DNA from 2 places in the Massilia oculi genome. Region 2 is predicted to be linked to the other one. Evidence: riboswitches for the same ligand, from Rfam matches in the RefSeq annotation. Region 2 holds a riboswitch; the other holds the start of a gene.

Region 1 (10,716 bases), 2.7 Mb from region 2:
GCAGCCGCGCGCCATAGCGGATCGAGTGCACACCCGTCGCGAACACGCCAAGCGCCACCGCCGGGAAGAGAAAATCGAAGATATCCAGCCCGTCGACATGGGCGATCGCGCGTCCGGGCTCGCGCGGATGATGGCGGATCGTGATCCGGTCGCCCGGCTGTCTCTTCTCGAAGCGCGCCTGGATGACGGCGCGCGACGGATCGCAGGCGGATTCGCTCATGATCGACGTGGCGCTGCGGGACGATACGAACTGCTGCCCATCGACCTCGTAGCGGTAGGCCATCTTGATGCACCAGTCGTGCGATTTGCCGCGCCGTTCGTACAACTCGCTCTTGACCACCTCGGCGCTGGCCTTCGGCCAGGACCTCGCATCGAACTTGTCGTGGATGCGCAGCGCAATCCAGATCGCCAGCGGCACCGCGACCACGATCAGGAACCAGCCCACGAGCACCTGGAACTGGGGATCGTGCGGGATGGCGGGTTCGGTGGATGGCGGCGTGTTCATGAGGGACTACTGTAGCACGGGCTCGCCGGCTGGCCATCACGCGGGCAACAGCCGGGTGTTCCCGATCTCGCCTGCCTTGTCGTGCGCCTCACATGCGCTGTTCCTATGCCTCCCACATTTTCTTACATGGACCTGACATTTCGATAACTGTTGTAAAGACGCATTGCCGCGGTTTTAACGAATTGACACCATGAATGGTGCTGCGCAGTATGAACCGGAGGCAGCCGCCTCGCCCTTTCCCAGGACCACCGCCGTAGAACAACAAAAGGAATCAGCACCATGCAGAAAGCCAGGACGGAAAAAACAGCACTAGCCCTCGCCATCGCCGCGCTGTGCGCGAGCCTCGCCCACGCCCAGGATGCCGCGCCCCAGGCCGACACGGCCGTTGACGCCGCCACGGTCGTGGTCACCGGCACCCGCGTTGCCAACCGCACCGCGCTCGACACCGCCGCGCCGATCGACATCATCTCGTCCGACACCCTCAAGAACGCCGGCAGCACCGAGATGAACCAGGCGCTGTCGATGGCCCTGCCCTCGCTGAACTTTCCCCGGCCTTCGCTGACCGACGGCACCGACACCATCCGCCCCGCCACCCTGCGCGGCATGGCGCCCGACCAGACCCTGGTGCTGGTCAATTCCAAACGCCGCCACGCCTCGTCGCTGGTCAACGTGAATGGCTCGATCGGCCGCGGCTCGGCGGCGGTCGACCTGAACACGATCCCGACCGCGATCGTGAAATCGGTCGAGGTGCTGCGCGACGGCGCGGCGGCGCAATACGGTTCCGACGCCATCTCGGGCGTGGTCAATATGCGCCTGCGCACCGACCGCGATGGCGGCGAGGCGAGCGTCACCTATGGCGCGCGCAAGTCCGAATACGATCTGTGGAACGACGCCGTCCCTGCTGGCGGCACCTGGAGCGGCCCGGATTCGCGCAAGCGCACCGACGGCCAGACCGCCACCGTCAGCCTGTGGAAGGGCCTGGCCCTGGGCGAATCGGGCTTCCTGACCGTGGCCGCCGAGTACCGCGACCAGAACCGCACCGAGCGTGGCGGCTACGACATGCGCCAGCAGTACCCACGGGTCAACGGCGCTTTCGACCCGCGCGAGAACACGATCAACCGCTTCAACGCCTGGACCGGCGAGCCGGACCTCGACCAGGCCACCCTGTTCGCCAACGCCGGCAACGACCTGGGCGGCGGCGTCAAGGTCTATGGCTGGGCGAGCTACCAGGACCGCGACGCCACCTCGTCCGGCTACTTCCGCCCGCCGCAGGACGCGCGCAACGTCCTGTCGATCTATCCCGACGGCTTCCTGCCGCTGATCTCCCCCACCGTCAAGGACTTCTCGATGACGGGCGGCGTGACCTGGACCGCCGGCCAGTGGGACATGGACGCCTCGCTCGGCTACGGCAAGAACAAGATGGAATACACGATCGAGAACACCCTGAACCGCTCGCTGGGCGCCAGCAGCAAGACCGAGTTCTACGCCGGCGGTTATTCCTACGACCAGGCCGTGTTCAACCTGACCGGCGTGCGCAGCATCGAGCTAGCATCGCTGTCGTCGCCGCTGAACGTGGCGGTGGGCGTCGAAGCGCGCCGCGAAGGCTATGAGCTGTTCGCCGGCGAAGAGCAGTCGTGGAGCTATGGCGGCGCGGTGCTGCCCAATGGGACGCCGGCCGCACCGGGCGCCCAGGTGTTCCCGGGCTTCCGTCCGGCCAACGAGGTCGACGCCCACCGCAACGCGCTCGGCGCCTTCATCGATCTCGAAGCGAACGTCACGCCCGAACTCCTCGCCTCGGCCGCGGTGCGCGCCGAAAAATACTCGGACTTCGGCAACAGCGTGGCCGGCAAGCTGGCGCTGCGCTACGACTTCAACAAGGCGTTCGCGCTGCGCGGCGCGATCCAGAACGGCTTCCGCGCGCCGTCGCCGCAGCAGCAGCACTTCACCGCCACCTCGACCAACTTCATCAACGGCATTCCCTACGAGATCACGACCTTCAAGCCGTCCGACCCGGTGGCGGTGGCCCTCGGCGCCAAGCCGCTCGACGCCGAGGAATCGGTCAACGCCTCGCTCGGCGCAGTGCTGCGCCTGGGTGGCGTGAGCGTGACGGTCGACGCCTACCGCATCGACATCGACGACCGCATCATCCTGTCCGAGAACCTCACGCAGGCCAATGTGCGCAACTACATCGCCAGCCAGGGCTTCATCGGCGTGGGCGGCGGGCGCTTCTTCATCAACGGCGTCGACACCACGACCAAGGGCGTGGACGTCGTGATCAACTGGGCGCACAACGCCGGCGCGGCGGGCCGCTTCGACTTCACCCTGGCCGGCAACTTCACCGACACCGAGGTGACCAAGGTGCCGGTGACCGAACAGTTGTCGAACCTGAGCCCTTCCCCGGTGCTGTTCGACCGCGTCAACGTGCTCTCGCTCGAAAAAGGCCAGCCGAAGAACAAGATCAGCGCCAACGTCAACTGGAAGCTGGGCCCATGGGGCGCGACCCTGCGCGCTACCCGCTACGGCGAGGTGCTGTCGCCGGGCACCACGGCGGCCTTCGACTTCGAGCTGGGCGCCAAGACCGTGGTCGACCTGGAGGGACGCTTCGCCGTCACGCCGAAGCTGACCCTGGCCCTGGGCGCGGACAATGTCTTCGACCAGTATCCGGAAACGCTGCCGCCGGCGCTCAACACCACGGGCAATACGCCGTTCTCGACCTATGCGCCGTTCGGCCGCTCCGGAAGGTATATCTACGGGCGCGCGACCTACGCGTTCTGACCTTACCGTTCCAGCACCTCGCCCAGCCTGCGGGCGAGGAAATCCACCAGCGCCGCCACCCGCGGCGCCAGCGCGCCCTGCCTGTAGAACACGGCCCAAACGGGCTGGGTCCATGGCAGGGTGTGCTCTTCGAGCAACGGCACCAGGCGCCCCGCCTCGATGTCGGCGCGCACCAGGAACTCCCCCATCGACCCGATGCCCGCGCCGTGCAGGACCAGGTGGCGCACCGTCTCGCCGCTCGATGCCAGCACCTGCGGGGTGACGGTCCAGCCCTCGCCGCCGGCATGCAGCAGCGGCCAGGTATTGAGCGAGGCCGGCGCCGTGAAGCCGACGGTGCGGTGCAGCGCCAGCTCGGCCGGCTCGCGCGGCACGCCGTACCTGTCGATATAGCCGGGCGCCGCCACCACCCTCAGCTTGCCGGTACCCAGGCGCCGCGCATTGAGCGTCGAATCGGGCAGCGCGCCGATGCGGATCGCCAGGTCGGCCCGTTCCTCGATCAGGTCGACGTAGGTCTCGCCGCTGGTCAGTTCCAGCTGCACCAGCGGATACGCCTCCAGGAAATCGGGCAACAGCGGCGCCAGCAGATGGTCGAAGGCCGGGGTCGAGGCATTCACCCGCACCAGGCCCGACGGCTGCGAACGGCGCGCCTGCGCCTCGGCCTCGGTATTGGCCAGGTCGCGCAGGATGGCGCGGGCACGTTCGAGCAGCCAGGCGCCTTCGTCGGTCAGCTGCAGGCGCCGCGTCGTGCGGCGCATCAGCGTCATCCCGAGGCCATGCTCGAGCCGCGAAATGGTGCGCGAGACCCCGGACGGTGTCTGCCCCAGGCGCTCGGCGGCGGCCGAGAACGAGCCGGAATCTATGACTGCACAAAACACAATCAAGGCATCCACATCAATCATTGTTGACTCCAGCTCAAAAGTCCATTGTACAGCGGCCTATTTTTCCTTGCATCCAGGCACGGCACACTGCATGCCCTACGCAACCCCGCCATATCGAACAACAAGGAGAATCGCATGCCACTCGCACTCTGGGCGCTCACCTTGAGCGCCTTCGCCATCGGGACGACCGAATTCGTGATCGTCGGCCTGATCCCCACCATCGCCGCCAGCCTGGGCGTATCGGTGCCCTCGGCCGGCCTGCTGGTCAGCCTGTACGCGCTGGGCGTCGCCATCGGCGCGCCTGTGCTCACCGCCCTTACAGGCAAAGTGCCGCGCAAGCACCTGCTGCTCGGCCTCATGGTCCTGTTCACCCTCGGTAACCTGGTGGCCTGGATGGCGCCGAACTACGAAGCGCTGATGGCCGCGCGCGTCCTCACGGGCCTCGCGCACGGCGTGTTCTTCTCGATCGGTTCGACCATCGCCACCAGCCTGGTGCCGAAGGAAAAAGCGGCCAGCGCCATCGCGCTGATGTTTACGGGTCTCACCGTGGCGCTGGTCACCGGCGTGCCGCTCGGGACTTTCATCGGCCAGCATTTCGGCTGGCAGGCCACCTTCCTGGCCGTGTCGCTGCTGGGCGTGATCGCCGTGATCGGCAGCGCCATCCTGGTGCCGTCGGATATCGCTGCCAGCCGCCCATCCAGCATCCTGAACCAGCTCGCGGTGCTCAAGAAACCGCGCCTGCTGCTGGTGTACGCCATGACCACGCTCGGCTACGGCGGCAGCTTCATCGCCTTCACGTACCTGGCGCCGGTGCTGCAGGAAGTCTCGGGCTTCGCGGCGTCCACCGTCAGCCTGGTGATGCTGGTGTACGGCGTTTCGGTCGCGGCCGGGAATATCTGGGGCGGCAGGCTGGCCGATCGCCACGGTCCGGTGCCGGCGCTGCAGATCGTGTTCGCCCTGCTGGCCGTCGTGCTGCTGGCACTGACCTTCACCGCGCCGAGCAAACCGCTCGTGCTGATCACGGTGCTGGCCTGGGGCGCGGTCGCTTTCGGCAACGTGCCCGGCCTGCAAGTCTATGTCGTGCAGCGCGCCGAACGCGACGCGCCGCAGGCGGTGGACGTCGCCTCGGGCCTGAACATCGCCGCCTTCAACGTCGGCATCGCCCTGGGCGCCTGGGGCGGCGGCCTGATCGTCGCCCACCTCGGCCTGATGGCCACGCCCTGGATCGGCGCCCTGGTCGTCGTCGGCGCCCTGCTGCTCACCACGCTGGCCGGCTGGCTCGACCGGCGCGAAGGCGTGCCGGCCAAGGCGGCCGTGCACCGTGCCGTCGCCACCCATTGATTCCTTTCAAAGCACACGTCATGAACATGCCACGGCTGGGTCTCGGGGCCTTCCGCCTGCAAGGGCAAGCCGCGATCGACCCGGTTGCCACCGGGCTGGAACCGGGCTACCGCCATACCGATGCCGCCCAGATCGACGGCAATGAGACCGGGGTCGGCCAGACGCGGGAACCCGGCCGGCAACCTGCGGGCGCTTGAACTCGTGCTGAGCCGGGAGGACAGCGCCGCCATCGATGCGCTCGACCATGGCGGGCGCCTGGTCAGCCCTTGTTTCGCCCCGGCCCGGGATTGATTACTGATCGAGCTCGGGATAGCGGCGGAAGATGCCTTCCTGGTTGAACGGAATGCGCCGTTCGGACGCCAGGTAGGCGGCGATATTGGGCCGCGCGGCCACGCGGTCGCGCAGGCCGGTGAGCTCCGGATGCTCCTGCTCGATCTTCTTCATCGCATTCGGGAAGGCATGGCGCAGGCCTTCGATGACCTGGAACAGCGACAGGTCGGCGTACGTCACCTTGTCGCCCGTGAGGTAGTCGCGCGGCTCGGGGTTGGACAGCAGGCGCGCGAAATAGGCCATGAACTTGGGGATGCGCGACTCGACGAAGTCGGCCGAACGGCGCAGCGCCTCGGGTTTCTGGTCTTCGTAGTACAGCGCGGACGCGATCGGGTGGTGGGTGTCGTGGGCCTCGGTCACCAGGTCGGCGATGGTCAGCTGCAGCTGGTGCACCCACAGGCGGCCCGGGTCGCTGCGCGGCGCCAGGCCGTGCTGCTCGCCCAGGTAGAGCAGGATGTTGGCCACCTGGCCGATCACCAGCTCGCCGGACTTCAGGAACGGCGGCGCGAAGGCCGGATACTCCTCGACGTCGAGCGCCGCCATCAACAGGTCGACGCCGCCCTCGCGGCGCGCCACGTCGACATAGTCGGCGCCCGCTTCTTCCAGCGCCAGGCGGACGAATTCGCCGCGTCCCTGGATGCTCGGCCAATAGAACAGTTCATACGCCATCTGCTTCCTCCATTGCTGGTTGGTTCCGGCGCATTATCGATGATGAATGAAGAAGCGTGGCGCGCCGCAAACATGGTAGTCTTGTCGTACTTGCCTGATAACAACCATAAGTCGACACATCCAGAGAGAGGCCCCATGACAGATCACGCCCGCCTTGGTTCCCAAGCACTATTTGCACTTCGTCCGGGCACGCGCTGGCAATTCGGCACATAATTGCAGAACGGAATTATTTCTTGCCATTGCCGGGCTTGCCCGGCAAGCCGAAGACCCTTTACGCCGAATGGAGCGCTCGATGATCTTCGCTCGACTCACCCAACGCTGGCATGCGCTGCGCTACTGGCGCGAGCACCAGTCCCTGTCCCGTCTCAAGCTGGTGCGCCGCCTCGAAAACGCGCCCGCCGACGACCTGTTCCGCCAAGTGAGCGGCCGCGACTACCTGGCCCGCGGCATGAAAGTACGCGAGCGCATGCGATGCGTGCTGGCCCACTATCGCTTCGAAGAGGCGACCTTCAACGCCGCCTACCGGCAGGCCGCGCACCACGGCGGCCTGGTGTTGTGGCAGCATGAGGATGAAAGCGGCAGTTTCATCATGCGGCTCGAGCACGCGCCGCGCATCGACCCGGAAGGCGAGCTGACGCTGTCCCTGGTCGTCGACGGCGCGGTGCTGCACCGCCTGTCCTGGACCTGGGTCGAGGGCGCGGTGGTGGGCGTCGACCTGCCGGTCGTTCCCTTCGTCACCCGCAACGCCGGCCTGTGGCGCGATGCCGGCGGCGCCTTCGACGCCTTCGAGCGCGTGTTCCCGAACAATTCGCCGAGCTTCTTCTGCTTCGCCGCCCTGCAGGGCGCGGCGCAGGCGCTCGGCTTCGACCGGGTGGTCGCGGTGCGCGGCAGCGCGCACGTGGCCTATGAAGCGGCGCAAGACAAGGCGTTCGAGAACGCCTACGACGGCTTCTGGCGCATCCTGGGCGGCGCCGAACTGGACGCGCGCAGCTTCCTGGTCCCGCTGCCGTTCTACCTCAAGCCATTGCAGGACATGCCATCGAAACACCGCAAGCGCGCGGCGCAGCGGCGCGAACACTGGCGCGCCATCGGCGACGCGGCCCGCACTGCCCTGCTGCGCCATATGGTGACGCCGGCCGCCACCGGGGCCGCGGCGGTCGGGGCGCCGTCCACCGTGAAAGCCTGAGCGGCGACAATCGAACCGCCTTGACAGATTCACCACGGCCACCCGGGGCCGTGATACACTCGCGATTCGCTAGGGGTCCTGGAACGCTGTTCCGGGTGAGAGATACCCTTCGTACCTGATCTGGATAATGCCAGCGAAGGAAAGCGCAAAGCAGCACCTCCATTCGTTTGCCCTTCCCCCACGTTGGCTCCGGCTTTGATAAAAGCGGCGCGCCACCTGGCGCGCGAAAACGAGCAAACCATGACATTCACCTCGAAGCACACCGTACTTGCCTGCGCCATCGTGCAGGCGTTTTCCCTGTCGTCCCAGGTCTTCGCACAAGAGCCTGCGTCGGTCGTCGTCACCGGCAGCAAATGGATCGCGCTTGATCGCGCCAGCGTCGGCGGCTTCTCCGACGTGCCGCTGCTGGAGTCGCCGGCCTCGATCACCTCGATCAGCCAGGGCCAGATGCAGGACCTGTCGATCCGCAGCGCCACCGACGCCGCGCGCTACGACGCCTCGATCGGCGACGCCTACAATGCGATCGGCTACGCCGAGCAGTTCTCGATTCGCGGCTTCGCGCTCGACAACGCCACCAGCTACCGCAAGGACATGATCGCGATCCCGGGCGACACCCAAATCCCGCTCGAGAACAAGGAGCGCATCGAGGTCTTGCGCGGCCTGGCCGGCCTGCAGGCCGGCGTCGCGGCGCCGGGCGGGATGATCAACTTCGTCACCAAGCGCCCGACCAACGCGCCGCTGCGCCAGGCCACGGTGGAGGTGCGCGAGCGCGGCACCGTGTACGGCGCGGTCGACCTGGGCGGCCGCTTCGAAGACCGCCGTTTCGGCTACCGCATCAACGCCGCAGCCGAAGACCTGAAGTCCTATGTGCGCGGCGCCGACGGCGAACGCCAGTTCGTATCGGCCGCCTTCGACTGGCAGATCACGCCGGACGCGCTGTTCCAGATCGACCTCGACCACCAGCACAAATCGCAGATCACGGCGCCGGGCTACCAGCTGATCCGCAATGAAGCGCTGCCGACCGGGATCTCGGCCAAGACCCTGCTCAACGACCAGCCGTGGACCAAGCCGGTCGATACCGACAGCAGCAATCTCGGCCTGCGTTTCGAGTACCGCATCAGCAACGCGTGGAACGCCACCGTCAGCGCCAACAAGCACTGGTTCAAGCGCGACGACTTCACCGCCTTCCCCTACGGCTGCAGCAACGAGGGTGACGGCTACTACCCGGGCTACTGCGCGAACGGCGACTACGACGTCTACGACTTCCAGAGCACGGGCGAGCGCAAGGCGCCGTGGGGCCTGCAGGCGATGCTGCAGGGCCGCTTCGACACCGGCGCGGTGCGCCACGCCTTGACCATCGGCGGCTCGTATGCGGAGCGCCACGACAGCTTCGGCGAATACGTCTACGACTACGTCGGTTCCAGCAATATCTGGAACCCGGCCATCGTGCCGCCGGTAGCCAGCGACCGCGTGACCGGCCCCGTGATGGAACGCCGCAGTACCGAAGAACGCTCGCTGTTCGTGCAGGACGTGATGACCTTGTCGCCCCAGTTCACCCTGCACGCCGGCGTGCGCTACGTGAAGCTCAAGCTCGACGCACTGGAAGAAATCGAGGGCGGCTGGGTGCACACGAAGGATTCGTTCGCGCTGCCGAACGTGGCGCTGGTGTACGCGCCGGCGCGCGACTGGCGCGTGTACGGCTCGGTCAGCCACGGCCTGCAATACGGCGGCATCGCGCCGATGGAAACCACCAACCAGAACACCGCCCTGCCGCCGAGCCGCTCGAAGCAGCTGGAGTTCGGCGTCAAGCGCAACGTCAACGACCAGCTGGCGCTGTCGGGCGCGCTGTTCGAGATCCGCCAGGGCCTGGAATACACGAACGCCGCCAATACCTTCGTGCGCGCCGGCGAGCAGACCCACCGCGGCGCCGAGCTGTCGGCGATGGGCCGCGCCACGCCCGACCTGAGCTACAGCCTGTCGCTGATGGCGCTCGACACCGACCAGAAGGACACGGGCGACGCATCGACCGAAGGCAAGCGCGTGACCAATGTGCCGGAGCTGCGCACCACCGCATGGGTCGAGTACGCGGTGCCGCAAGTGGCCGGCCTGAAGCTCGACGCGCAGTGGCAGTATTCGGGCAACAAGGTGTTCGACCCGGCCAATCGGGTGAAGGTGCCGGGCTATCACGTGGCGGGATTCGGAGCGTCCTACCTGCTGCGCGCGGGTGGGGTGAACACGATCATCCGGGCGCGGGTGGACAATGCCTTCGACAAGTCCTACTGGCGCGATGTGACGCAGTCGCTGGGTGGGTATTTGCTGCCGGGGGCGCCGCGCACGTTCAGGTTGTCGGCGCAGATCGACTTCTAAGCACTTGCTCGCTTCGCCTGCCACGCGCACCGTGGCAGGCGTCATGCCTCAATCCGACAAATCCACCAGCTTGCCCAGGCACCGCCGCTGGAATCCATTCAAGCCGCGGGTAATGAGCTCGTCATCCTCTTCGATCACCTCGGCATCGAGCAGCAGCCGCAGCTTGGCGATGCGGTCGCCCTGGTCCAGCGCCTGGGACAGGTGCGAGCCATCCGCTTGGCCGGCCTGCTCGATCGCCTCCACCACCTCGGGCGGGAAGTCCCAGTGGTTGGCGATCACCGACGACAGCTGGCGGCTGGCCGCGAACAGCGCGACGCCGAATTCGCTGGAACCGGGCACCCTGCCTTCGCAGATGCGGTCGGCCACCTGGAATGCGACCTGCAGTCCCAGGTTCTGCATCAGGCCGGCCAGGTAGGATTCGAACACGCCGGCCGACAGGCCCGGCGCCATCACGCTGGCGGCGAACGCGCAGCGTTCGGAATGCTTCCACACATTGGGCGCCACCTGGCGCGCCACGCCCTGGACCTTGACCCGCACGAGCGGCCGGAACGCGATGCGCGCCAGCAGCATGCGCAAGCCGTTCAGGCCGAGCATCGTCACCGCGCCCTCCAGGGTCTCGATCGGCGTCACCGGCCGGTAGTAGGCGCTGTTGGCTTCGCGGATCA
Region 2 (10,716 bases):
GCCATCCCCTGTCCGCTCAGGCCCAGCTGTTCGAGCAGGCCGAACAGGGTTTGCCCCTGCGGCACCGTGCACGGCGCCCCGTTGACTTCGATTGGCGTCATTCACACCTCCCGGTACAGCTGGGCGCCGTTCCTGACGAACTCGATCGCCTTTTCCTGCATGCCGTGGGCCAGCGCGGTCTCTCCCTGCACGCCCCTGGCGGCGGCATATTCGCGCACCTCCTGGGTGATCTTCATCGAGCAGAAATGCGGGCCGCACATCGAGCAGAAGTGCGCGACCTTGGCCGAATCCTTCGGCAGGGTCTCGTCGTGGAATTCGCGCGCCTTGTCGGGGTCGAGCCCCAGGTTGAACTGGTCTTCCCAGCGGAACTCGAAGCGCGCCTTCGACAGGGCGTTGTCGCGCAGCTGGGCGCCCGGATGGCCCTTGGCCAGGTCGGCCGCGTGCGCGGCGATCTTGTAGGTGATGATGCCGTCCTTGACGTCGTTCTTGTCGGGCAGGCCCAGGTGCTCCTTGGGCGTCACGTAGCACAGCATGGCGGTGCCGTACCAGCCGATATTGGCGGCGCCGATGCCCGAGGTGATGTGGTCGTAGCCCGGCGCGATGTCGGTGGTGAGCGGTCCCAGCGTGTAGAACGGCGCCTCGTGGCACTGCTCCAGCTGCAGGTCCATGTTTTCCTTGATCAGGTGCAGCGGCACGTGGCCGGGGCCCTCGATGATGGTCTGCACGTCGTGCTTCCAGGCGATCTGGGTCAGCTCGCCCAGGGTCTTCAGCTCGGCCAGCTGGGCTTCGTCGTTGGCGTCGTAGATCGAGCCGGGACGCAGGCCGTCGCCCAGGCTGAACGAGACGTCGTAGGCCTTCATGATGTCGCAGATGTCCTCGAAGTGCGTGTACAGGAAGGATTCGCGGTGATGGGCCAGGCACCACTTGGCCATGATCGAGCCGCCGCGCGAGACGATGCCCGTCAGGCGGTTCGCCGTCATCGGCACATACCGCAGCAGCACGCCGGCGTGGATGGTGAAATAGTCGACGCCCTGCTCGGCCTGTTCGATCAGGGTGTCGCGGAAGATCTCCCAGCTCAGGTCTTCGGCCTTACCGTTGACCTTTTCCAGCGCCTGGTAGATCGGCACCGTGCCGATCGGCACCGGGCTGTTACGCAGGATCCATTCGCGCGTCTCATGGATGTGCTTGCCGGTCGACAGGTCCATCACCGTGTCGGCGCCCCAGCGGATGGCCCAGGTCATCTTTTCCACTTCCTCGCCGATCGACGAGGTGACGGCCGAGTTGCCGATATTGGCGTTGACCTTCACCAGGAAGTTACGGCCGATGATCATCGGCTCCAGTTCCGGGTGGTTGATGTTGGCGGGGATGACGGCGCGGCCGCGCGCCACTTCCGAGCGCACGAATTCGGGGGTGATTTCAAACGGGATGCTGGCGCCGAAGGACTGGCCCGGATGCTGGCGGCCCAGCAGCGCCGCCACCCGCTGGCCCATCGGGCCGGAGGATTCCAGCGAGGCGATGTACTCCTTGCGCTGCATGTTTTCGCGCAGGGCGATGAATTCCATCTCGGGCGTGATGATCCCGGCGCGCGCGTAGTGCATCTGGGTGACGTTGCGCCCGCCATGGGCGCGGCGCGGCGCCCGCTGCAGGTTGAAGCGCAGCGCGGCGAGCTGCGGATCGTTCAGCCGCGCCTGGCCGTAGCGCGAGGTCGGGCCGTCCAGCTGCCCGGTGTCGCCGCGTTCGGCGATCCATGCCTGGCGCATCGGCGCCAGGCCGCTGCGGATGTCGATCGCCGTGCCCGGCTCGGTGTACGGGCCGGAGGTGTCGTAGACGAACAGCGGCGGATTCGGCTCGCCGCCGAAGCTGTCCGGCGTGGGCGACTGGCTGATTTCGCGCATCGGCACGCGGATGTCGGGCCGGCTGCCTTCGATATAGACCTTGCGCGAATTGGGTAGCGGATTGATGGCCGCGTGGTCCACCGTGGCGGTGGCGGCATCGAATACCCGGGATGATTTCAGAGGTGCGTTCATGTGGCTCCCTTGCTTGCGGAGCCAGCAAAGGAGGTGCCGGGGTGCGAGGCGGACGCGGATGTGCGCACGCTCCCATCGATTCGGCTGCTTCCCTTCGCTGGCATTATCCAGATCAGGTTCGGAGGGTATTTCTCACCCACGCTCCACTGATATGGCGCGCAGGACCCCTAGCGTTTGCCGGACCGAGTTTCCCCGGTCCAGCGCAGTAAATTATACGCGCTTGTAATTTATAATGGTTGTTTTCGAAAATATCACTCCAACCACATCATGGAATTAGCCAAGTCTTTCGAGCCAGCCGATATTGAACAGTTCTGGCGCGCCGAGTGGGAAAAACGCGGTTACTTCACCGCCACCATGGACGAGGGCAAGCCGTCGTTCAGTATCCAGCTGCCGCCGCCGAACGTGACCGGCACCCTGCACATGGGCCACGCGTTCAACCAGACCATCATGGACGGCCTGACCCGCTACTACCGCATGCGCGGCTACAACACCGCCTGGGTCCCGGGCACCGACCACGCCGGCATCGCGACCCAGATCGTGGTCGAGCGCCAGCTCGACGCCCAGAAGATCTCGCGCCACGACCTCGGCCGCGACGCGTTCCTGGAAAAAGTCTGGGAGTGGAAGGAAAAGTCGGGCAACACCATCACCGGCCAGATGCGCCGCCTGGGCGCCTCGGCCGACTGGCAGCGCGAATATTTCACGATGGACGAGACCCGCTCGAAGTCGGTGGTCGAAGTCTTCGTGCGCCTGTACGAGCAGGGCCTGATCTACCGCGGCAAGCGCCTGGTCAACTGGGATCCGGTGCTGGGCACGGCGGTCTCCGACCTCGAAGTCGATTCGCAGGAAGAAGACGGCTCGATGTGGTACATCCAGTACCCCCTTAGCGACGGCAGCGGCCACCTGACGGTCGCCACCACCCGTCCCGAAACCATGCTGGGCGACGTCGCGGTCGCGGTCGATCCGACCGATGAGCGTTATACGCATTTGCATGGAAAGACGATCAAGCTGCCGTTGACGGGGCGCGAAATCCCGATCATCGCCGACAGCTACGTCGACAAGGAATTCGGCACCGGCTGCGTCAAGATCACGCCGGCCCACGATTTCAACGATTACGCCGTCGGCCAGCGCGCCGGCCTGGAGCCAATCAATATCTTCACGCTGGATGCGAAGATCAACGAGAACGCGCCGGAGCAATATCGTGGCCTCGACCGTTTCGCGGCGCGCAAGCAGATCGTCGCCGACCTGGAGGCGCTCGGCCTGATGGAACAGATCAAGCCGCACAAGCTGATGGTTCCGCGTGGCGACCGCACCAATGTCGTGATCGAGCCGATGCTGACCGACCAGTGGTTCGTCGCCATGACCAAGCCGGCGCCGGAAGGCACGTTCAATCCGGGCAAGTCGATCACCGAAGTGGCGCTGGAAAAAGTCGCCAGCGGCGAGATCAAGTTCGTGCCCGAGAACTGGAGCACCACCTACAACCAGTGGCTGGGCAATATCCAGGACTGGTGCATCTCGCGCCAGCTGTGGTGGGGACACCGCATCCCGGCCTGGTTCGCCGAGGACGGCTCCATCGTCGTCGCCCGCAATGAAGAAGAAGCCCAGGCCAAGGCGGCCGCGCAAGGCATCACCGGCGCGCTGCGCCGTGACGACGACGTGCTCGATACCTGGTTCTCGTCGGCCCTGGTGCCCTTCTCGACCATGGGCTGGCCGGAAGAAACGCCGGACATGAAGATGTTCCTGCCATCGTCGGTGCTGGTCACCGGCTTCGACATCATCTTCTTCTGGGTGGCGCGCATGGTCATGATGACCGCCCACTTCACCGGCAAGGTGCCGTTCGAGACCGTGTACGTGCACGGCCTGGTGCGCGACTCGCAGGGCCAGAAGATGTCGAAGTCGAAGGGCAATACGCTCGACCCGATCGACCTGATCGATGGGATAGATCTCGATAGCCTGGTGGCCAAGCGCACCACGGGTCTGATGGACCCGCGCGCCGCGGAAAAGATCGCCAAGGCGACCCGCAAGGAATTCCCGGAAGGGATTCCGGCCTTCGGCACCGACGCCGTGCGCTTCACCATGGCGAGCTACGCTTCGCTGGGCCGCAACATCAACTTCGACCTGGGCCGCGCCGAGGGTTATCGCAACTTCTGCAACAAGCTGTGGAACGCGACCCGCTTCGTGATGATGAACACCGAAGGCAAGGACTGCGGCGCACCGGCTGCCGAAGACCTGTCGCCGGCCGACCGCTGGATCATCTCGCTGATGAACCGCGTCGAACTGGACGTGGCGAAAGGCTTCGCCGACTACCGCTTCGACAATATCGCCAGCAGCATCTATAAATTCGTGTGGGACGAATACTGCGACTGGTACCTGGAAGTGGCCAAGGTGCGCGTCCAGCAGGGCACGGAAGCGCAGCAGCGCGCCACCCGCCACACGCTGCTGCGCGTGCTGGAAGTGATCCTGCGCCTGGCGCATCCGATCATCCCGTTCGTGACCGAAGCGCTGTGGCAGAGCATCGCACCGCTGGCCGGCAAAACGGGCGAGACCATCATGCTGCAGCCCTACCCGCTGGCAGATACGTCGCTGGTGGACGAGGAAGCCGAAGCGTGGATGGAGCAGTTCAAGGCGCTGACCGACGCCACCCGCAACCTGCGCGGCGAGATGTCGCTGTCGCCGTCGGTGCGCGTGCCGCTGATCGTCGAGCCGGCCAACGAGGAAGACCGCGCGAAGATGGCGGTGTTCGCGCCCTACATCCAGCTGCTGGGCAAACTCGCCGAGGTGCAGATCGTCGACGCGCTGCCGGAATCGCCGGCCGCGGTGTCGATCGTCGGCACCACCAAGCTGATGCTGAAGGTCGAGATCGACGTCGCGGCCGAGCGCGAGCGCCTGTCGAAGGAAATCGCGCGCGTTTCCGGCGAGATCGCCAAGGCCGAAGGCAAGCTGTCGAACGAGAGTTTCGTCGCCCGCGCGCCGGCCGCCGTGGTGGCGCAGGAGAAGGAACGCGTGGCGAACTTCTCGGCCACCTTGGCCAAGATGCAGGAGCAGCTGGCGAAGCTGCCGGCCGCCTGATCCGGCGCACGTCCAGACAAAAAACGCGGCCTCGGCCGCGTTTTTTTATTTCATGTTCTGCCACCAGCGCCCGCCGGCATGCGGCTGTTTCAAGTCCAGCGCCTCGCCCATCTCCGGCGTGGTCAGCTTGACGCCCTTGTCGTCGGCCAGCTGCGCGATGCGGTCGAACGGATCCTGCCAGCGATGCAGGCCCAGGTCGAAGGTGCCGTTATGCACCGGGAACAGCCAACCGGCGTTCAGGTCGTGGAAGGCCTGCATGGTTTCCTCGGGCTGCATGTGGACGTCGGGCCAGCGCTTGTCGTAGGCGCCGGTTTCCAGCAGCGCCACGTCGAACGGGCCGAACCTGGCGCCGATCTCCTTGAAGCCCTTGAAGTAGCCGGTGTCGCCGCTGAAGAACAGGCGCAGCTCGTCGTGCTGGATCACCCACGAGGCCCACAGGGTCGTGTTCGCATCGGTCGGGGTACGGCCCGAAAAGTGCTGGGCCGGGGTCGCGGTGAAGCGCACGCCGCCCAGCTCCAAGCCCTGCCACCAGTCGAACTGGCGCACCTTGGCCTGGTCCACGCCCCAGCCGACCAGGCGGTCGCCCACGCCCAGCGGCGTCAGGAACAGCGTGGTCTTGGCGGCCAGCGCCTTGATGGCGGCGTAGTCGAGGTGGTCGTAGTGGTCGTGCGACAGGATCACGGCCTTGATCGGCGGCAGTTCGTCGATCGAGATCGGCGGCGCATGGAAGCGCGCCGGGCCGGCCCATTGCACGGGCGAGGCGCGTTCGGAAAACACCGGATCGGTGAGATAGAACTCGCCGCCAAGCTTGATCAGCATGGTCGAGTGGCCGAGACGGTACAGCGTATGGTCGGGCGCCGCCAGCAGCGTGGCCTGGCTCAGCGCGCGGACCGGCACCGCCTGCTCGGGAATCGTGCCCTTGGGCTTGTCGAACATGACAACCCACCAGAGCTTGGCCATTTCGCCAAAACTCATCTTGTGCATCTCGACCGGGTTGCGGTATTTCCCGTCGTGGAATTGCGGCGAAACGGGGGCGGTAGTGGTGCTGGCGAAGGAGGTGCAGACAGCCATGATAGCGAGTGCTCCAAGTAGGATAGTGCCGAACAGTAGGCGCATGGTAGGGATGAATAGTCGTGAAGTACACTACACAGTGTAGTATCGAAATTTGAGGAAGTAAACTACTGAGTGTAGAATTCGCGCATGCACACGCCGACCCGCCTGACCGACCGAAAACGCAGCGCCATCCTGGCCGCCGCTGCCGAGCAGTTTCGCGTCCACGGTTACGAGACCGCCAGCATGGACGACATCGCCGCGCTCGCCGGGGTGTCCAAGCGCACCGTGTACAACCATTTCGGCAGCAAGGAAGAGCTGTTCGGTGAAACACTGATGCAGATGTTCGAGAGCAGCGCCGGCCAGCTCGAGCTCGGCTACCGGAGCGAGCGCGGCCTGCGCGAGCAGCTCGTCGAGTTGATGACGCTCAAGATGCAAAGCCTGGCCGATCCCGCGTTCATCGCCCTGGCGCGGGTGGCGATCGGCGAGGCGATCCACGCGCCGGAGCGCGCCCTGCCGATCATCGCGCGCCTCGGCGAGCGCGAGGAAGGCGTGACGGCCTGGATCCGCGCGGCGCAGGCCGACGGCAAGCTGAAACCCGGTGATCCCTCGTTCGCGGCGACCCTGCTGCAGGGCCAGATCAAGACCTTCGCCTTCTGGCCGCAAATCGCGATGGGCGCCGCGCCCCTCGCGCCGGCGGAACAGGAGCGGGTCATCGACGCCGCGGTGTCGATGTTCCTGTCGTATTTCGCGGTCGACTAGAAGCTGATCACGAACCGGGCGCCCTTGCCCACCGACCTGGCATAGCGCACCGTGCCGCCGTTTTCATGGACCAGGTGGCGCACCATCGCCAGCCCGATGCCCCCGCCCTGCTTCTTCTTCGTGTAGAACGGCGTGAAGACGTGCGGCACCGAGGCGTCCGGAATGCCCATGCCGTCGTCGACGACCTCGATACGCAGCCGGCTGCCGCGCACCAGGCGCGCGTCGACCCGGGCCCGGCCGCCGGGCTGCGTGGCCTCAAAGGCATTCTTGAGCAGGTTGATCAGCGCCTGCTCCAGCTGGCCTGGATCCACCATCAACTCCAGCGAAGCCGGTTCGACCGCGCACCTCACCTCCCCGCCGCGCGCGCGCCAGCATGGCCCCACCAGCGCATCGACACGCTCGAACAGGTCGGCCAGCACCACGCGCTCGGGCCGCGCGGGAGGCACGTTCGACAGGCTGCGGTAACTGGCGACGAAATCGACCAGGCTGTCGGCGCGGCGGTTGATCGCCTCCAGCGCCGTCTTCAGGTCTGCGCCGACGTCCGGCGGCTGGCTCGCCTCGAATTCGTCCAGCAGGTCGCGTGCGGTGCGTGACAGCGAGGCGACCGGCGTCAGCGAATTCATGATCTCGTGGGTCAGCACGTGCACCAGCTGGCGCCAGGATTTCAGGGCTTCTGCTTCGAGCTCGCTCTCGACCGGCATCAGCGCGACGAGGCGCTGCGGCGCCCCCTGCAGCGTCAGCATCGACACCGCGACCAACGCACGCTCGACGCCGCGCTCGGTGTCGAATTCGATCAGCCGCCGCTGCCCCGCCTGTGCGACTAGCTGCCGATACAGCGCGCCGGTGTCGAGCGCGCGGCCCGGCGCGACCAGCTTGCGCGCGCTGGCATTGAACGGCGCCACGCCGTCGGCGGCGTCGATGGAGAACAAGGCGATCGGCGCATGTTCGAGCCGCGCCTCGAAGGCCAGCGCGTTATCGAGCAGCGCGCGCTGCTCGATGCCGGCGTCCGGCACGACGATTGGCGCCTGGCGCGCCCGGGCCAGCCGCTCCACGCACCACCACAGCAGCGCCAGCAGCGGCAAAGCCGCCAGCGCGCACGTCACCTGCAGGCGCGGCGACTCGTGCAGCATACCGGCGCCGAACGCCAGCGCCAGCATGCCGGCCAATGCCAGCCAGATGCCGGCCCTAGATCCCATGCTTGCCCAGCTTGCGGTACAGGGCCGCGCGGCTCAGGCCCAGCAGGCGCGCGGCCAGGCTGACGTTCCCCTTGGCCTGCTCCATGGCGGCGGCGATGGTGTCGCGTTCCAGTGCGCCGAGCTTGAATTCTTCTCCTGTCGTCGCCGGCATGGCTGCCGGCGGCGCCACCAGGCCGAAGTCCTCGACATGGTACTCGGGACGATTACCGAGAATGACGGCGCGTTCGCAGGCATGGCGCAGTGCGCGGACATTGCCCGGCCAATCCCAGGCGCACAGGCGATCGAGCGCACCCGGCGCCAGTTCACGCACCGGCCGGCCGTACTGGCTTTCATACAATGACAGGTAGTGATGCAGCAGGGCCGGGATATCGCCCCGCCGCTCGCGCAGCGGCGGCACGCGGATCACGATCGTGTTCAGGCGAAACAGCAGGTCGGTGCGGAACACCGAGGCATCGAACAGCCTTGTTTCATCCAGGTTGGTGGCGCTGACGATGCGCACGTCGACCGGCTCGGCGCGGTCGGCGCCGACCGGCGTCACCTGGCGCCGCTCCAGCGCCGTCAGCAACTTGGCCTGGGCACCCAGCGGCATATTGCCGACCTCGTCGAGGAACAGCGTGCCGCCCTGAGCGGCCTGGAAGCGCCCGGCGCGGTCGGACCTGGCGTCTGTGAAGGCGCCGCGCCGGTGGCCGAACATCTCGCTCTCGAAGGTCGCTTCGGGCAATGCGCCCATGTCGACCGCCAGGAAGGCGGCATGCGCGCGGCTGGAGGCCGCGTGGATGGCGCTCGCCACCAGTTCCTTGCCCACGCCGTTCTCGCCCAGCACCATCACGTTGGCCATGGTCGGCGCCACGCTGGCGATCATCGCCTTGACGCCCTGCATGGCCGGCGAGTCGCCCATCAGGGCGGCATCGACGCTCGTGCCCCTCGCACCGCGGCGCGCCAGCGCGGCATCGACCGCTGCCAGCAGGCGAGCATTGTCCCAAGGCTTGGTGATGAAGTCGCCGGCACCGCGCTTGAGCGCCTCCACCGCCAGCGGCACGTCGGCGTAGGCGGTCAGCACGATCACGGCCGGCGCCGAGGCCATGGCGCGCAAGCGGTCGAGCAGCGCCAGTCCCTCGGCGCCGTCGATGCGGCCCGGCGTGAAATTCAGGTCGAGCAGGACCACGTCGGGCACGCCGGCCGCCAGGAAAGCGTCGAGGCGCGCGGGATCGTCCAGCGTGGCCACCTCGCCATGGCGCCGCCGGAGCAGCATCTGCGCGGCGCAGGCGACGTCGGGGTCGTCGTCGAGGATCAGGATGCGCGCGGAGGATTGGGACATGGAGATCGGGATGGTCGGGCGAGCAGGCATTCTAGCAGCGCAAAACTGCGTCGTGCGGCATCCTCCGGACACCTGACCGACTCCGCACACCCGACCTGTCCGGAATCGGACACGTAAGGACCAAAAAACCGTCCACAAGCCCGAAAACCGCCTGGCACGCCGCTTGCAAAGAGTTCCGGCATGGACCAGATACCACCAACCGCCGTCACCGGCGCCGCCATGGACGTGACGTTGCCGCGACGGCGCGGCCGGCGCGCCGCGCGACTTGCGCTGGCCTTTGCCGCCGTCGCCGCTGCCGGCGCGCTGCTGTGGAAGATGCTGCCGCGCGGCCTGGAAGTCGAGCTGCGCGACGTGCGCATCGCCAGCGTCGAAGCCGGCGTGTTCCGCGACGAGATCGTGGTGCGCGCGCTGGCCGAGCCGCTCAATTCGATCATGCTCGATGCGGTCGAATCGGGACGCGTCGAGGAAGTGTTCGCCCGCGACGGCCAGGTGGTCAGGAAAGGCGACCTGCTGTTTCGCCTGTCGAACCCGCAGCGCAACCTGGAACTGCTGGCGCGCCAGGCCGAACACGCGCAGCAGATCTCGAACCTGGCCAACCTGCAGGTGGCGCAAGAGGCGGTGCGGACCGACCACCGGCGCCGCCTGGACGATCTCGAATTCGCATTCAGGCAAGTCGGGAAGCAGCACGCCCGCAACGCCCGGCTGGCGCGGGATGGCTTCATCTCCGCCGTGGCGCTGGAAGAATCGGGCGACAAGCTGGCGCAGGCGCGGCGCGCGCTCGACGAGGAAAGCCGCGGCATGCGACTCGAGCAGGAGGTGCGCGAGCGCGCCCTGAACCAGATGGACCAGGCCATACGCGGCCTGGCCTCGGGCCTGGAGCTGGTGGCCGCGACGGTCGATGCGCTGGCGGTGCGCGCGCCAAGCGACGGCGTGCTGACCGACTTTCGCCTGCTGGTCGGCCAGGCCGTGCGCCAGGACCAGGCCATCGGTCGCATTGACGACCCGAACCGTTTCAAGCTCAGCGCCCAGGTCGACGAGTTCTACCTGAGCCGCGTCACGCCCGGCCGTGGAGGCCGCATCACCCAGGACAGCAAGACTTACGCGCTGCGGGTCAGCACCGTCTACCCGCAGATCAAGGAAGGCCGCTTCAACGCCGAACTGGTATTCACGGATGCCCAGCCGGCGGTAATCAGTCCCGGCCAGGGGATGGACGTGCAACTCACCCTCGGCCAGAGCGCGCGCGCCCTGCTGCTGCCAAACGGCGCTTTCGCCAACGACGGCGGCGGCGCCTGGGCCT

Evidence for each region. A riboswitch is a leader RNA that binds a small molecule or an ion and turns the genes downstream of it on or off. The one in region 2 is predicted to bind thiamine pyrophosphate.
Region 1: another riboswitch for thiamine pyrophosphate. It lies ahead of DIR46_RS21820 (TonB-dependent siderophore receptor); the one in region 2 lies ahead of thiC (phosphomethylpyrimidine synthase ThiC).

The regions. Positions count from the first base shown of each region.
Region 1 covers NZ_CP029343.1:4,826,970-4,837,685, reverse strand. The annotation lists gene DIR46_RS21855 (DUF3592 domain-containing protein) at 1-505, opposite strand, end outside; gene DIR46_RS21850 (TonB-dependent receptor plug domain-containing protein) at 785-3,280, shown strand; gene DIR46_RS21845 (LysR family transcriptional regulator) at 3,283-4,179, opposite strand; gene DIR46_RS21840 (MFS transporter) at 4,294-5,499, shown strand; gene DIR46_RS21835 (hypothetical protein) at 5,520-5,696, shown strand; gene DIR46_RS21830 (glutathione S-transferase) at 5,791-6,498, opposite strand; gene DIR46_RS21825 (DUF535 family protein) at 6,791-7,684, shown strand; TPP riboswitch at 7,746-7,843, shown strand; gene DIR46_RS21820 (TonB-dependent siderophore receptor) at 7,925-10,051, shown strand; gene DIR46_RS21815 (HDOD domain-containing protein) at 10,100-10,716, opposite strand, start outside.
Region 2 covers NZ_CP029343.1:2,081,220-2,091,935, forward strand. The annotation lists gene thiS (sulfur carrier protein ThiS) at 1-101, opposite strand, end outside; gene thiC (phosphomethylpyrimidine synthase ThiC) at 102-2,027, opposite strand; TPP riboswitch at 2,100-2,206, opposite strand; gene DIR46_RS09665 (valine--tRNA ligase) at 2,295-5,093, shown strand; gene DIR46_RS09670 (MBL fold metallo-hydrolase) at 5,139-6,164, opposite strand; gene DIR46_RS09675 (TetR/AcrR family transcriptional regulator) at 6,294-6,905, shown strand; gene DIR46_RS09680 (sensor histidine kinase) at 6,902-8,101, opposite strand; gene DIR46_RS09685 (sigma-54-dependent transcriptional regulator) at 8,091-9,419, opposite strand; gene DIR46_RS09690 (efflux RND transporter periplasmic adaptor subunit) at 9,600-10,716, shown strand, end outside.